Orrella dioscoreae: one gene and its partner. The protein of the gene in region 1 binds, or shares a complex with, the protein of each later gene. Links are inferred from orthologs where the notes say so. Each region holds a gene or a part of one and is shown on either strand. Other genes may lie near its edges. The genes, in order: groL and metK.

Region 1 (8,218 bases):
GGATCTCGTTGTCCGAGCGCGACTCGCCGCGCGGCGTGACCATGCGCTGGCGCAACTGCACCCAGCCCGCGGCGCGGTCGTTGATCTCGAAGCCGATGCGCAGGCCTTCGCGCTCCCAGGGCGTGTTGATCGGCAGGAAGATGTCCGCGTAACGGGAGGCGGGCGTCTCGAACAGGTCGCAGTGCACGTGGAAGTCCAGCTGCGACAGCGCCTCCCGGGCCATCGCGGTGTCGCCCTGCGACACCGGCAGATTGGTCCCGAAGGCCATCATCGCGCGCACCTTGTAAGGCTCGCCCCGCAGGATCGCCCTGTAGGTATCGCGCGCCGTCACCCAGCCGTGGGCGGGCGGGCCGATGGGGCGTTCCTGCAAGCCCAGCGCCTTGGCGCGCTGGCTGGCCGGCAGCAGTGCCAGGGCATTTACCGGATTGGTCAGCGCGCCCTGGCGCACCCGGTTGCCGCCCACCTTGTCGAAGCTGCCGCACAGGGCGTACAGCGTCGCCACCGCGCGCTCGGATTGCGTCGCGTTGGTGTGCTGGCCGATGCCCGTCCAGGCGTGATAGGCGATGCGCTTGCTGCCCGCCAGCAGGTCGGCCACCGCATGCAGCGTCGCGGCCGGCACGCCCGTCACGCGCTCGGCGACGTCGGGCGGATAGCTGGCGCACATGGCCGCCAGGTGGTCGAACGCAGGCCGGCACGCCAGCGCCGTGCCAGGCACCACGACGCGCCCGCGCAGGCTGAAATCGGCACTGCCTTGCTCGGCGGCCGCCAGTTCGGTGTCATAGGGCACCGCGCGCCGGGCGGCCTGGTGCCACGCCATGTAGCGGTCCTGCGCGGCGTCGGGCCAGAGGTCGCGTTCCTTCAGGAACAGTCCATTGTCCTCGCGCACCAGCAGGGGCGCGTTGGTCCAGTCGCGCACGAAGGTCTCGTCATAGCGTCCCGACTCGATCAACAGGTGCGACAGGGCCAGCGCCAGCGCGGCATCCGTGCCCGGACGCACCGGCATCCATGCGTCCGCCTGCTGCGCCAGCGCCGTCGGCCGCGGGTCCACCACCACCAGCCTGGCGCCCTGGGCGCGGCCCTGGCCCACGGCATTGGCCTGCGCCAGCCAGGTGTTGGTGGGGTTGTGGCCCCACAGCAGGATCAGGTCGGCTTGCGCATAGTCGGCAGGCGGCATGCCGCAGCCGAAGGTAAACGCATGCGCGAAGTCCTTGTGCCAGTTGCAGATCTCGGTGGCATAGCAGATGTTCGGGCTGCCGAAGCTGCGCACGAAGCGCTCGATCCAGTCGATGCTGTCGCCCAGCGGCGTGCCGCTGGGCGTGGTCACGGCAAACACCACCGACTCGGCGCCGCAGGTGTCGCGGTAATGACCCAGCTGCCTGGCCACTTCGGCCAGCGCCTCTTCCCAGCTGATGCGCACCCAGCCCGGGTCCTCGTCGGTCTTGGGCCGGGTGCGGCGCATGGGGGAGTGCAGGCGGTGCGGGCTGTGCACCAGCTCCGGCGCCGCCTTGCCTTTCATGCACATCGCCTGGCCGGTGGGATGCGAGGGGTCGGGCCGGACCGCGACGAGCATGTCGTCGCGGACCTCGTTCAAGGTGCCGCAACGCGAGCGGCACAGGGTGCAGAAGCCTTGCTTGACCGTGGTCTGAGTCATCGGGGCAGGGGCGTCGCGCCTCAGGGCATGACCGGCGGCACGTAGGTCAGGGTCCGGCCCAGGAACCACAGCATGAACAGGACCAGCGGCGTGTGCACGATCAACTGCAGGAAGGTGAAGCCCACGATGTCGCGCGCCTTCAGGCACAGTACGCCCAAGAGCGGCAGCATCCAGAACGGGTTGATCAGGTTGGGCAGCGCTTCCGCGGCGTTGTACACCTGCACCGCCCAGCCCAGGTGCACCTGCAGGTCATTCGCCGCCTGCATCACATAGGGCGCCTCGATGATCCACTTGCCGCCGCCGGAGGGAATGAAGAAGCCCAGGATGGCGGAATAGGCACCCATCACCACCGCGAAGGTCTCGGTGTTGGAGATGCTCACGAACAGATGCGCGATGCGGTCCGACAGCGACACGCCGCCCACCGGCGTGGACGTCATGATGGACGCGATGGCGCCATACAGCGGGAACTGGATGATCACGCCGACCGTCGAGGGCACGGCCTTGGCCACCGAGGCCAGGAAGTTGCGGGGCCGCCAGTGCAGCAGCAGCCCGATCATCAGGAACATCAGGTTGTAGGTGTTCAGGCCCGAGATCGCCACCATCGGGTTCTTGGTCATGAACTCCTGCACCAGCCAGCCGAAGCCCAGCGCGCACAGCAGCAGCGTCAGCAGCGGGCTGCGCTCGAAGAACTCGCCGGGGCGCGGCTTGGCGCCGGGCTCCGCGGCGGCGGGCGGCGCATCGTCCAGCGACACGCCCAGGTCCTGCGCGGTCTTGGCATGCTGGCCCTTGGGCGCCGACCACAGCGAGATGGCAATCGACACGACGATCAGCACCAGCGCCATCACCAGCGACTGCCACAGGAAAATGGTCTCGCTGAACGGGATGACGCCCGTGATGTCCAGGATGCTCTTGGGCAGGCTGCCGGGGTTGGCCTGCAGCTGCGCGGCCGACGAGCTGATGCCCAGCGCCCAGGTGGCGCCCAGGCCCAGGTAGGCCGCCGCGCCAGCCGCGCGGTAATCCATGCGCAGGTCTTCACGGCGGGCCAGCGCGCGGGCATACAGCGCGCTGAAGATCAGCGACACGCCCCAGTTGAACAGCGACAGGATCATGCTGATCGCCGCCACGTAGCCCACGGCCGAGCGGCCCGTGCGGGGAATGGCAGCCAGGCGCGCGATCAGGCGGGCGGCGGGCGGCGAGGTCGCGACCGCATAGCCGCCGATGGCCACCAGCGCCATCTGCATCGTGAAGACGATCAGGCTCCAGAAGCCGTCACCGAAAGCCTTGGACACGGCGACCGGGCTGGAGCCGTTGATCATGGCCGCAATCGACACCACCGCCACGGCCAGCGCGGCAAACACGAAAGCGTCCGGGAACCACTTTTCCGCCCAGGCGGTAAAGCGCAGGCCCAGGCGGGTCAGCAGGCCGATGTCGCCATCGCTGCCAGGAGGTTGCTGCTCGGATTGGCGCGCGGGTAGGCCGCCGGACTTGGTCGTCGATGACATGTTTTCCCCAGAATCTTCAAGTTTTATGAGTCGGATTTCTGCGCAGGCCTTGCGGGCGCCGCGGGGGAAGATGCTAGGGCCACCCGCCAAAAATTGATAATCTCTATTTTTTATAGATGGATATAGGGATTTTCTATGTCGATCACCCTCAAGCAGCTCCAGCACTTCGTCGCGGCCGCCGCCACCGGCCAGGTCTCGCGCGCGGCCCAGCGCTGTTTCGTCAGCCAGCCCACCTTGACCACCTCCCTGCGCAGCCTGGAAACCGCCCTGAATGCGCCGCTGTTCACGCGCCACGCCAACGGCTTGCGGCTGACGGTGCAGGGCGACGGCTTCCTGCGGCATGCCGAGCACATCCTGCGCACGCTCGACGTCGCGCTTGAAGAAGTGCATGAATCGGTCTCGGCGGTCACCGGCAAGGTCAGGCTAGGCATCACCGACACCGTGTCCGAATACATGCTGCCGCGCATCATCGATGTGGCGCGCCGGCAGCTCCCGAAGGTCGAGATCGAGCCCGTCGAGCTCGATCGCGTGCAGATCGAGCACGGCCTGGCGAAGGGAGAATTCGATTTCGCCATCGTGCTGGTGTCCAACCTGTCCGACACGCCCGAGATCACCCGCGAAACCCTGCTGCGCTCGGAGCGGCGGCTTTGGACCTCGGTGCACCATCCCTTTGCGGGAGGCGGGGCGGTCTCGCTGGCCGATGTCGCCGAGAAGCCGTTCGTGCTGCTGGACATGGACGAGCATGTCGAGACGGTCAGCCGCTATTGGGCCGCGACGGGCCTGACGCCCAAGGTGGTGTTTCGCACCAAATCCATCGAAGCGATCCGCAGCCTGGTGGCCCAGGACGTGGGCGTCACCATCCTGTCGGACCTGGTCTTCCGGCCCTGGTCGCACGACGGCGGACGCATCAGCCGGACCGCGGTCTCGGATCCGGTGCCGTCCATGGACATCGGCTTGGCGTATCTGCGCGGGGCGCCCTTGTCGCCGGCCGCGGTGGCCTGCTCCAGCACCTTGCGCCTGCTGGGCAAGACCCTGGCGCGGGAATCGCATATCCACTGATAGCAAAAAAAAACAGCCCGGGTTCGCACCCGGGCTGTTTTGACTGGCTTGCGCCACGACCGGCATGCCGGTCGTGGCAGGCAAGGACTTCTTAGAAGTCCATGCCGCCCATGCCACCCATGCCGCCGGGCATGGCCGGGGCAGCGGGCTTGTCTTCAGCCAGTTCCACCACGGCGGCTTCAGCCGTCAGCAGCAGGCTGGCCACCGAAGCGGCGTTCTGCAGGGCGGTGCGGGTCACCTTGGTGGGGTCCAGCACGCCTTGCTCGACCAGGTCGGTGTACTCGCCGGTCGCGGCGTTGTAGCCGTAGTTGCCCTTGCCCTTCAGCACGGTGTCGACCACCACGCTGGCTTCTTCGCCGGCGTTGATGACGATGGTGCGCAGGGGCTCTTCCACAGCGCGCAGGATCAGCTTGATGCCGGCGTTCTGGTCGGGGGTGTCGCCCTTCAGGTCAGCGATGGCTTGCTTGGCGCGCAGCAGTGCCACGCCGCCGCCGGCCACGACGCCTTCTTCCACTGCGGCGCGGGTAGCGTGCAGGGCGTCTTCAACGCGGGCCTTCTTTTCCTTCATTTCCACTTCGGTGGCGGCACCGACGCGGATGACGGCCACGCCGCCAGCCAGCTTGGCCACGCGCTCTTGCAGCTTTTCGCGATCGTAGTCCGAGGTGGCTTCCTCGATCTGGATGCGCACTTGCTTCACGCGGGCTTCGATCGACTTGGCATCGCCGGCGCCGTCGATGATCGTGGTGTTTTCCTTACCCACTTCGATGCGCTTGGCTTGGCCCAGTTCGGCTAGCGTGGCCTTCTCGAGCGACAGGCCGGTCTCTTCCGAGATCACGGTGCCGCCGGTCAGGATGGCGATGTCTTCCAGGATGGCCTTGCGGCGGTCGCCGAAGCCAGGCGCCTTGACGGCGGTGGTCTTCAGGATGCCACGGATGTTGTTCACGACCAGGGTGGCCAGGGCTTCGCCCTCGACGTCCTCGGCGATGATCAGCAGGGGGCGGCTCGACTTGGCGACTTGTTCCAGCACGGGCAGCAGGTCGCGGATGTTGCTGATCTTCTTGTCGAAGATCAGGATGAACGGGTCATCCAGGGCGGCAACTTGCTTGTCCGGGTTGTTGATGAAGTAGGGCGACAGGTAGCCGCGGTCGAATTGCATGCCTTCGACGACGTCCAGCTCGTTTTCCAGCGACTTGCCGTCTTCGACGGTAATGACGCCTTCCTTGCCCACCTTGTCCATCGCGTCAGCGATGATCTGGCCGATGGAGGAGTCGCTGTTGGCCGAGATCGAGCCGACTTGCGCGATTTCCTTCGAGGTCGTGACGGGCTTGCTTTGCTTTTGCAGCTCGGCGACGGCGGCGGCGACAGCCTTGTCGATGCCGCGCTTCAGGTCGATGGGGTTGAAGCCGGCGGCCACGTACTTCAGGCCTTCCTGGACGATGGCTTGGGCCAGGACCGTGGCGGTCGTGGTGCCGTCACCGGCGTTGTCGCTGGTCTTCGAGGCAACGTCCTTCACCAGCTGGGCGCCGATGTTCTCGAACTTGTCCTTCAGTTCGATTTCCTTGGCGACGGACACGCCGTCCTTGGTCACCGTGGGGGCGCCGAACGAGCGCTCCAGCACCACGTTGCGGCCCTTGGGGCCCAGGGTCGTCTTGACAGCGTTGGCGAGGACATTCACGCCACGGACGATACGCACGCGAGCGTCATCGCCGAACAGAACTTGCTTGGCAGCCATTTGCAGCTTCCTTTATGGATTCGGTTGTCGAGAAGAATTACTGGATCACGGCGAGAATTTCTTCCTCGCGGATGACGAGCAGTTCCTCGCCATCGACCTTGACGGACTGGCCGGCGTACTTGCCGAACAGCACCTTGTCGCCGACCTTCAGGTCGACCGGCAGGACTTTGCCGTCTTCCGTCTTCTTGCCCGGGCCGACGGCCAGGACTTCACCTTGATCGGGCTTCTCAGCCGCGCTTTCAGGGATGACGATGCCCGAGGCAGTTTTGCGCTCGTTGTCCAGACGCTTGATGATCACGCGATCATGCAGGGGACGCAGGGCCATGAAGAACTCCTGTTAAATCAATAGGTTGGGTGGAAAATTAGGAAATTGCCCCAGCCGGAGGGTTGTTAGCACTCTCGACTGATGAGTGCTAATTATAGGGATGGTTTGGCTGGGTTCAAGGGGGGAGGGGGAGACTTTTATCTAAGTTGGAACTTGCGCCAGCTGTCGAAGTTCATCGAGTTTGGAATTGGCTCGGTGGTCGTAGGCGGCAGGGTAATCCCTCCACTTTTAGCGAGCAGTGGTACGGTCTCCAGCTGGATTTCGCTCCGGAAGTTCGTCTCCGCGTGTCAAACTCAGGGTAAGGCCAATTGCCACAGGGTGTGCTAATGCCTTGTTCAACTTTTGTATCCAATACCTATGCCACAGCCCAATTAAGGGGGAGCTCCCGGAGTGTTCCAGCCTTCTTGTTGTGCTGGAACAGACGCCGTAGCGACCTGATCTGATTCAGCCCCCCAAGGGGTCTACGGAAAATGACGACATTAATATCTTCCCCCTCCCCTTCAGAACCCCTCGAAACCGAGCAGCTTTTCCGTCGCATGCTGGAAGAGCGCCAGGCTGAAGAGATTCCGAACGAGCGCCGAGTCCAAGCAGACCTACGCCGCGAAGCAAAACGCTTGAAGCAACCAACCACACGTGTGGAAGTGAACAACATTTTCACCTGGTACCTGGACCAACACACGGAGATCGAACCCGAAACAGATCCCGAATTGATAAAACAACGTGTGTGGCAAAGACGGGTTGGCGTCAAGGACAGTGGACGCTTAACGGAAGCGCAGATTGCCGCGCAAGAAGACCGACTGGGCGTTCGCCTGCCAATGCCATGGCGCAACGTATACAAGCACTTCAACGGCGGCTGGGTGGGAACCCTCTATTGGGGAGACATGAGCAACCCCCATAGCAGCGACGTCGTGCCCATTCCCCAGGCAACCCATCAGTATCTGGCGCTGGAGGACGTCGCACCGTTGCGTGAACGCCTGCCCGCGGAATGGGAGGACCTAGATCAGGGCAACCTGGATTGCAGCAACCTTGACCCAAGGCTGATCGCGATTGCCTGCGCCGGCAGCGAGGCGATCCTGTTGGACTATCGCGAAGCGGCTTCGCCGCGCGTCTGCAAGGCGTTCTTCAGTAAATATGAAGACGACCCGCTAGCCGCGTGGGAAACAGACAGGTCTACAGTCTGGTGGCCGAACATGGCCGTGTTCTTTCGCGGCCTCTACCTGCAGAATCGGGCAGCATAAGGGCTGCCCGTCCTGAGTTCACCCCAACCGTCACTGCGTGATCGGCTGAATCCCCCCGTCCTTCATCACCTTCCCCCAAAGCGCCAGATCATCGGCAATCCGTTGCTGGAATGCCGGCCCGTTACCCATCAGCACCGTATCTCCCGTCTGGCTCAGACGTTCCTGGAATGCAGGATCCTGAAGCGTCTTCGTCAACGCGCTGCGCAGCACTTCCAGACTCGCTTCGGGGGCCTTCTGGTGGCTCACCAGCCCCGTCCACACATCCACCTGGAATCCTGCAACGGATTCGTTCACCGCAGGAACGTCGGGCAGCGCGGGCAAGCGTGCCTTCGACGTGACGGCAAGGGCGTCCAGTTTTTTTTCGGTGACCAGGGGCATGGCCACCGAGGGGCCGATCATCGCGATGTCGACCCGGCCGCCCGCCAGGTCGCTGATCACGTCGTTGTCTCCCTTGTACGGCACCTTCAGGATCTTGGACTGGGTCAGGACGCTCAGCCAGTCGACCGACAGTGATTTCACATGGCCCGTGTACGCCATCGATACGCTCTCCGGTTTTGCGGCGGCCCGCTGCAATACGGTAGCGAAGTCGGGAAAGGCGCCTGCCTTGCTGACCAGCACGTACGGATAGCTGGAGACCAGGCCGACGTGGGAGAAGTCCTTCAGCGGGTCATAGGGCGTGTTCGCGTAGAGCACCGGTGCGATGGACATCGT
Region 2 (8,074 bases), 740 kb from region 1 along the record:
AAAGCGGGGTGGTCCTGGAGGAAACGGGCAACGGTCTCGGCGGAGAGTTCGTCGGCGTGCGTCGCGGCAGTGCTCATTGCTGGGGCGTCCTTCTTTCAGTATCGGGCATTGCCAGGGGCGTGTCGGCCCCAGGGGTGTCCGGACGGAACCGCGCGGCGCATGCCGGCCGCGCGGCCAGGGTGTCAGGGTTGGGCGGGCAGCGATGCCACCAGGGCGTCGACGTCCACGGTGCCCGAGAAAACGGTCGTGGCGGGGCCGGTCATGCGCAGGCTGTCGCCCAGCAGGGCGATATCGAGCACGCCACCGCGCGTGTGCACGGCCACGGGCGAATCGAGCAGGCCACGGCGGATGCCGGCGGCCACTGCCGCGCAGGCGCCCGTGCCACAGGCCAGGGTTTCGCCCGCGCCGCGTTCATGGACGCGCAGGCGGATGGTGTGACGGTCGACGACCTGCATGAAGCCCGCGTTCACGCGCTTGGCAAAGCGCGGATGCGATTCGATGTAGGGGCCGACGCGGCCGACAGGTGCCGTGTCGACGTCGTCGACCACCTGCACCGCATGGGGATTCGAGATGGCGACCAGGGACAGCAGCACCGACGCGGGGCCGCCCGGCGTGGCGGCCTCGTCCAGCGGCAGTTCCCACAGCGTGTCGGCGTGCTCGGGCCGCGAGGCCAGGCCGGTGGTGTCGAAGGGCAGCGCGGCGGGCTCGTAGCAGGTGAGGCCCATGTCGACCGTCACGCGGCCGTCCGCCGTTGCGTCCAGCACGATGACGCCCGTGGCGATCTCGGCGCGCAGCGGGTTCTTGCTGGACAAGCCCTGCTCGTGCACGAAGCGCACGAAGCAGCGGGCGCCGTTGCCGCAGTGCTCGACCTCGCTGCCGTCCGCGTTGAAGATGCGATAGCGGAAGTCGGCATCGGGGCGCGTGGCGGGCTCGACCAGCAGGATCTGGTCGGCGCCGATGCCGAGGTGCCGGTCGGCGAGCGCGCGGGCACGCGCCGCCGTCATCTGGATGGGCGAACGTACGCCGTCGAGCACGATGAAGTCGTTGCCCGCGCCGTGCATTTTGGTGAATGGCCAAGTCATCCCGCCATTATCGCCTAGTTGGCGGGCGATGGCGTGCCCGGCGCGGATGTTGCAACCGCCTCAATAGAGGCCGGGTTCGCCAGGGGGGCGGGTCTTGAAGCGGCGGTGCACCCAGTAGTATTGGCTGGGCATGTCGCGCGTCCAGTCCTCGACCATCCGGTTGATCCGGGCGGTGGCCGCCTCCAGGCCGTCCTCGCCCGGGAAGTCCGCCAGGGCGGGCAGAACCTCGATGTGATAGCGGCCGGTGGCAGGATTCCAACTGCCGCGGATAGGCAGCACGGGCAGCTTCCACGTGCTGGCAAGTTGCGCGGTGGCGGGGATGGTGGCCGCCGGCGTTCCGAAGAAAGGAACGAAGAGGGAACCCTTGCGGCCGAAATCCATGTCGGGCAGGTAGTACAGGGGGCGGCCCGCTTTCACGTGGCGCAGCAGGGGCCGCACGCCGTCCCGGCGGTTGACCAGGTGGACGTCGTTGAAGCGGGCCCGGCCTTCACGTACCAGCGCATCGACGTCGGGGTCGCTTTGTGGTGAGTACATGGTGGCGCCGCTCGGCGTTTCCATGGTCAGGCGAGAGGCTGCGGCATCCAGCGCGATGAAGTGCGGGGCGAGGAGGATGCAGGACTGGCGGGCGGCGACCAGTGGCTTCAGGTTTTCCTCGTAGCCCGACAGGGAAACCAGTTCGCGCACGCGTTCGGGGGGGGCAAACCACAGTACGCCGCGATCCACGACCGATTGTGCCAGGGCATGGAAGTGATCGCGCAGCAGGCGCTCGCGCGCGGCTGCGTCCAGCTCGGGAAAACAGATCTCCAGGTTGCGGCGGGCAACCCGGGCGCGTGGCCGCACCAGCCGGTAGGACAGTCCCCCCAGCAGTTTGCCGAGCCGCAGGCGAGTCGTGTTGGAACGGTTTCCGAACCACGTGAACAGCGCTTTGAGTGCGCGGTATTTCCATCCGCGCGGGATGGCGGGTGGCGCGAGGGATGGGTGCCGGTCGTCCGTCATGCCGCGTCTTCCGAGGGCAGGGCGCCGGGGGCCGCGGGTGCGCCTTTCGGCGTCTTGTAGCGGTTGTACCCCCAGAGGTACTGCTCGGGGCAACGGCGGATGAGGCTTTCCATGGTCTGGTTGATCAGCGTCGCCTGCGCCTCGGGGGATTCGGGCAAAGGCTCGGGCACGGGCACGTAATGCATCTGCCAGCCAGCGCCCTTGGGCAGACGCTCACCGGCGACCAGCACGACGGGCGCGTTCGTCTGCCTGGCCAGCCGGGCCGGCAGGGTGACAGAATAGGCTTGGCGGCCGAAGAAGGGCGCCCAGACGCCTTCGCCTTCGCCGGGCGCCTGGTCGGGCAGCATGCCGATGTCCTCCCCCTGGCGCAGTGCGCGCACGAACGCCCGCACGCCAGACTGGTTGGCCGGCACGACCTTCATGCCGGCGGATTCGCGCGCCAGTTGCATGACGGGGGCAAGCGCGGCCTTGCGCGGCGGCCGGAACATGACGGTGAGCGGATGCCGGCGCACCCTGTAGCGGGCGGTGATCTCGAAACAGCCCAGGTGGGGGGTCAGGTACAGCACGCCGCGGCCCTGCGCGTGCAGCGCGGCGATCATCGCCTCGTCCTCGGGGCTGCTGCGCACGCGCGCCAGGCTGTCATCGCTGCGGAACCAGACCCGTGCCAGTTCCAGGATCATCGCGCCGGTCTCGCCCGCCGCCCGGCGCGCGAAGGCCGGCGAGTCGTAGCCCGCCTGGGCGGCATTGGCGCGCAGGCGTTGGCGGTACTTGGTGGGCAGTGCATAGACCAGACGTCCGACCAGTCGGCCCAGGCCCTGGAGGAGGGAGAGCGGCAGGTGGGACAGCAGGCGAAACAGGAACAGCAGCATCGGCGGGCGTCGGGAATGGGGAGGGCGGACAGGCTTGCCGGCAGGCCTGGGGAGGGCGTCGCCGGGCCGGGGCGCCATGGGGTTGCTGACGCCATCCGCGAGAACATGTGCTATTTTCGCTTAAAATCACTTTGGCCGCCGAGTTAACGACAACTTGCGGGGCGGCCGCGGTTCCCTGTCTTGCCAGATGCTGGCACCGGCATTGAACCAGCTGGGGTGGCCGCCAGTCCATTCCTACCGCTAAAGCGTCGCGCCCAGATCCAAGCGTTCGTACTACGGTTGCATTTGGGGCTTCGCGCCTCAGTCAACCCGTGCCGTTTATCGGACACATTTACAGGACGTCATCTCGTGGCCCAGAACGATTTCCTCTTCACTTCCGAGTCCGTTTCCGAAGGTCATCCCGACAAGGTCGCCGACCAGATCTCGGACGCCGTGCTCGACGCCATCTTCACGCAAGACCCGAACGCTCGCGTAGCCGCCGAGACGCTGTGCAATACCGGTCTCGTCGTGCTGGCAGGCGAGATCACCACCACTGCCAACGTCGACTACATCCAGGTCGCGCGCGACACGATCCGCCGCATCGGCTATGACAACACCGATTTCGGCATCGACTACAAGGGTTGCGCGGTGCTGGTCGCCTACGACAAGCAGTCGCCCGATATCGCCCAGGGCGTGGACCGCAGCGCCGAGGACTACCTGAACCAGGGCGCTGGCGACCAGGGCCTGATGTTCGGCTATGCCTGCGACGAAACCCCTGACCTGATGCCCGCTCCCATCTGGTACTCGCACCGCCTGGTGCAGCGCCAGAGCGAACTGCGCAAGGACGGCCGCCTGCCGTGGCTGCGTCCCGACGCGAAGTCGCAGGTCACCTTCCGCTACGTCGACGGCAAGCCCGTCGAGGTGGACACCGTGGTGCTGTCGACGCAGCACGCGCCGGAGATCTCGCAGTCCGACATCCATGACGCGGTCATCGAGCACATCATCCGCCCCAGCTTCCCCGAAGGCCTGATCACCGACAAGACGCGCTTCCTGGTCAATCCGACCGGCCGTTTCGTCATCGGCGGCCCGCAAGGCGATGCCGGCTTGACCGGCCGCAAGATCATCGTCGACACCTACGGCGGCGCATGCCCGCACGGTGGTGGCGCGTTCTCGGGCAAGGATCCCTCGAAGGTCGACCGTTCGGCTGCCTATGCCGCGCGCTATGTCGCCAAGAACGTGGTGGCAGCCGGCCTGGCGCGCCAGTGCCAGGTGCAGGTGAGCTACGCCATCGGCGTGGCCGAGCCCATCAACATCACGGTCTATACCGAAGGCACGGGCATCATTCCCGATGACCAGATCGCCAATCTCGTGCGCGAGCACTTCGATCTGCGCCCCAAGGGCATCGTCAACATGCTCGACCTGCTGCGCCCCATCTACACCAAGACGGCGGCCTATGGCCACTTCGGCCGCGCCGAGCCCGAGTTCACGTGGGAACACACGGACAAGGCCGAAGCGCTGAAGAAGTCGGTCTGAGTGTGATCGTCGAGGCGGGCCGTCGCTCCGGCCTGCCCTGATCGCCAGAGGCGCCCCGCGGGGCGCCTTTTTCATGCGCGCGGCGGGCAAGGCCGTGCGTGGCGCGATCTCCCGCATGTCGACATATCCAATCGTTCGTTGGGAGCGCATGGCGGCATCGCTAGGATGACAGTGCGGCCGTCCTGGCGATGGCCTTCATTCCCCGATAGCCTGGAGACAGTCACCATGAGCGCCCACGCCGACCTGCCCACCTTTGGCCTGGACATCCGCCCGCTAGCCGGCCGCATCGGCGGCGAGGTGCGTGGCCTGCGGCTGTCCGACGAATTGACCGACGAGGTCTTCGGCCGGGTCCGGCAGGCCTTGCTGCATTACAAGGTGCTGTTCTTCCGCGGCCAGTCGCATCTGGACGATGCCGCGCACCAGCGCGTGGGCGACCGCTTCGGCAGGACCGTGGCGCATCCCACGGTGCCGGCGCCCGCGGGCACGCGCATCTTCGAGCTGGATGCATCGCGCGGCGGCGGCCGGGCCGACTCCTGGCATACCGACGTGACGTTCGCCGAGGCCTTCCCGAAGTACGGCATCCTGCGTGCGGTGACCGTGCCTGCCTATGGCGGTGACACCATCTGGGCCAACACTGCCGCCGCGTATGCCCACCTGCCCGAGTCCCTGCAACGCCTGGCCGACGGCCTGTGGGCGGTGCACAGCAACGACTATGACTATGGCGCGAGCCGCACGGGCATCAGCGACGTCCGCTTGAAGCATCACAACGAGGTGTTCAAGGCCACCGTCTATGAAACCGAGCATCCGCTGGTGCACGTGCATCCGGAAAGCGGCGAGAGGGCCTTGCTGCTGGGGCACTTCGTGCGTCGCATCGTGGGCCTGCCCACCACCGAATCCAGCCGCCTGTTCGAGATCTTCCAACAGCGCGTGATCCGTCCCGAGAACACCGTGCGCTGGTCCTGGCAGAAGGACGACGTCGCCATCTGGGACAACCGGGCCACCCAGCATTTCGCCATCAACGACTATGGCGACCAGCCGCGCCTGGTTCGCCGGGTGACGGTCGAGGGCGAACCCGCCGTGGGCATCGATGGCCGCCGCAGCGTCGCGCGCCGCGGGCCTGGCGTGGACGCGCCCAGCCAGGCGCCTGCCGCGGTGCCGGTCGCAGCCTGACACGGCGGGGCGCGTCCTCGCCAGGCCCGTCGGTTCCATGTCGTGACGTACCCGCCATGGCCACCTGTACAGGCGTGCCTTGCGGGCGCGTGCATGCCTTTTCCTTTCCTTTCTTTCAGGTGATGGGTTCCATGGTTCGTTTTTCCTTTGTCCGTGCATGGGGCGTCGCACTGCTCGGTGCGAGCCTGATGCTGGGCGCCGCGTCCGCGATGGCCGACACGTCCCGCATCGCCGTGGCAGACCAGTTCGGCCTGGGCTCCTTGTTGTGGAACGTGGTCAAGGACCAGAAGTTGATCGAGAAGCACGGCAAGGCTGCCGGCGTCGATATCGCCGTGGAGTGGAAGCGCCTGTCGGGCGGCGCGGCGATGAACGAGGCCGTGCTGTCCGGCTCGATCGACGTGGGCACGGGAGGCGTGCCGCCCTTGCTGACCTTGTGGGACCGGACCCGCGGGCGGCAGGAGGTGAAGGCGATCTCGGCCATCGTCTCTACGCCGCACTACCTGGTCACCAATCAGCCGCGCATCCGCAGCCTGGATGATTTCTCCGATGCCGATCGCATCGCGGTGCCGGCGGTGAACGTCTCCATCCAGGCCCGCCTGTTGCAGATGGCGGCCGCCAAGCAGCATGGACAGGCCCAGTTCAATCGCTATGACGCCCTGACCGTGGCGCTGCCGCATGCCGACGCGACCAGCGTGCTGCTGGCGGGCGGCAACGCCGTCGTGGGCAGCTTTGCGGGCGAGCCCTTCACGACGCTGGCCTTGCGCAACCCGTCGGTGCACAAGGTCATCAGTTCCTACGAGATCCTGGGCGGCCCGCATACGGTCAACCTGATCTGGGCGACCAGCCGCTTCCGCGAGCGCGAGCCCAAGGCCTATCGCGCGGTGCTGGCGGCGCTGGCCGAGGCGCAGACATTCGTTCAGGCCGACCCGCAGGCGGCGGCCGATGTCTTCCTGCGCCAGGGCGACTCCAGCCTGCCGCGCGAGCAGGTGCTGGCCCTGATCCAGAATCCCGAGACCCGCTATACGCTGGTGCCCGAGAACACCTTCCCCTTTGCGCGGTTCATGCACCAGGTGGGCGCGATCAAGCACCTGCCTGCGTCCTGGAAGGACTACTTCTTCGAGGAGGCCTACGCCCTGGGCGGGAGCTGAGGCGGGCGGCCAATGGCCCGGTCAGGCATTCACGCACCCGCCGTAGGGACAGAAAATGGGGCCGCAAGGTCTGGTGCTAAGCTTGACGCGATGTGTGCAACACCCGACTCCCTCTTGCCGCCCCCTGCGGCGGCCCCGTCCGATGACAGGGACACCGCTGCCGCCAGCGGCGTCCCGCTCCACCGTATCGAGATCAAGACCGCGCGCGGCACGTTCGTCGCGACGGATTCCCCCTGCGTGGCGGTCTGCTCCACCCTCTATGACGACATCTGCCGGGGCTGCGGCCGCACGGCCATGGAAGTCGCCAATTGGGTCTTCATGAACGAAGCGGAAAAGCATGAGGTCTGGGTGCGCATCCGCGCCCAGGGTTATCCGCGCCGCAACAACCCCTAGCCCCTTGTCTTGGTCATGTCATGTGGTCGGTGCCTAATAGCCGCAACGTCACCCGACAGACCGCCTCATGCGTATCCTGCTCGTTACTGATGCTTGGCATCCCCAAGTCAGCGGTGTGGTCCGTACCTGGACCATTATGCAGAAGCTCCTGGTCTCCTGGGGCCATGAACTTGTCGTCATCAGCCCGCAAGGCGCACGCACCGTCAGGGCGCCGTCCGAAAAGGGCCTGCGGCTGGCCATCGATCCGGCCTCGCACCTGCGCCGCCAACTGGGCGATTTCGTGCCCGATGCCATGCACATCGCCACCGAAGGCCCGCTGGGCGTTGCCGCCCGCAGCCTGGCCATGAAGCGCGGCTGGCGCTACACCACCTCCTTCCACACGGTCTTCCCCGAATACCTGCGCATGCGCATGGGCATTCCGGCCGGCTGGACCTGGCGCTACATGCGCTGGTTCCACAAGCACTCCCAGCGCGTGCTGGTGCCGACGCACGCCATGCGCACGCTGCTGGCCTCGCACGGCCTGTGCAACATGCAGGTCTGGGCGCGCGGCGTCGACGCCCGGGCCTTCGCGCCCGATGACGGCATGGCCCTGGCCGGCCTGCCGCGCCCCATCCACCTGAGCGTGGGGCGCCTGGCCCGTGAAAAGAATCTCGACGCCTTCCTGTCCCTGGACCTGCCGGGCAGCAAGGTCGTGGTGGGCAGCGGTCCCGACGAGGCGCGGCTGCGCCGCCGCCATCCCGACGCCGTGTTCCTGGGCATGGTCCCGCATGACCGCCTGGCGCCGCTCTATTCGGCGGCCGATGTGTTCGTCTTCCCGAGCCTGACCGACACCTTCGGGCTGGTGATGCTGGAGGCCATGGCTTGCGGCACGCCGGTCGCGGCCTTGCCGGGCGAGGCGCCGCAG

What was found.
Region 2: the proteins of groL (region 1) and metK are in contact, whole or in part, in a cryo-EM structure (PDB 8P4O), measured with the Escherichia coli proteins. The link is inferred for Orrella dioscoreae from one-to-one orthologs.

The regions. Positions count from the first base shown.
Region 1 is NZ_LT907988.1:3,958,769-3,966,986, reverse strand. Bases 3,625-6,573 are described here. They hold groL (chaperonin GroEL), read right to left. Parts: upstream 5,945-6,573; coding sequence 4,304-5,944; downstream 3,625-4,303. Other genes in these bases: ODI_RS18335 (co-chaperone GroES), read right to left, coding at 5,982-6,269; ODI_RS18345 (LysR family transcriptional regulator), read left to right, coding at 3,625-4,212. In the rest of the region: ODI_RS18355 (molybdopterin-dependent oxidoreductase), read right to left, coding at 1-1,651; ODI_RS18350 (short-chain fatty acid transporter), read right to left, coding at 1,672-3,153; more of ODI_RS18345, read left to right, coding at 3,289-3,624; ODI_RS18330 (SMI1/KNR4 family protein), read left to right, coding at 6,806-7,507; ODI_RS18325 (Bug family tripartite tricarboxylate transporter substrate binding protein), read right to left, coding at 7,538-8,218.
Region 2 is NZ_LT907988.1:4,694,091-4,702,164, reverse strand. Bases 2,573-5,377 are described here. They hold metK (methionine adenosyltransferase), read left to right. Parts: upstream 2,573-3,295; coding sequence 3,296-4,459; downstream 4,460-5,377. Other genes in these bases: ODI_RS21500 (TauD/TfdA dioxygenase family protein), read left to right, coding at 4,685-5,377; ODI_RS21510 (lysophospholipid acyltransferase family protein), read right to left, coding at 2,573-2,947. In the rest of the region: ODI_RS21525 (DUF484 family protein), read right to left, coding at 1-77; dapF (diaminopimelate epimerase), read right to left, coding at 183-1,082; ODI_RS21515 (lysophospholipid acyltransferase family protein), read right to left, coding at 1,143-2,078; more of ODI_RS21510, read right to left, coding at 2,075-2,572; more of ODI_RS21500, read left to right, coding at 5,378-5,629; ODI_RS21495 (ABC transporter substrate-binding protein), read left to right, coding at 5,761-6,777; ODI_RS21490 (DUF1289 domain-containing protein), read left to right, coding at 6,964-7,170; ODI_RS21485 (glycosyltransferase family 4 protein), read left to right, coding at 7,238-8,074. UniProt on the Escherichia coli protein: Catalyzes the formation of S-adenosylmethionine (AdoMet) from methionine and ATP.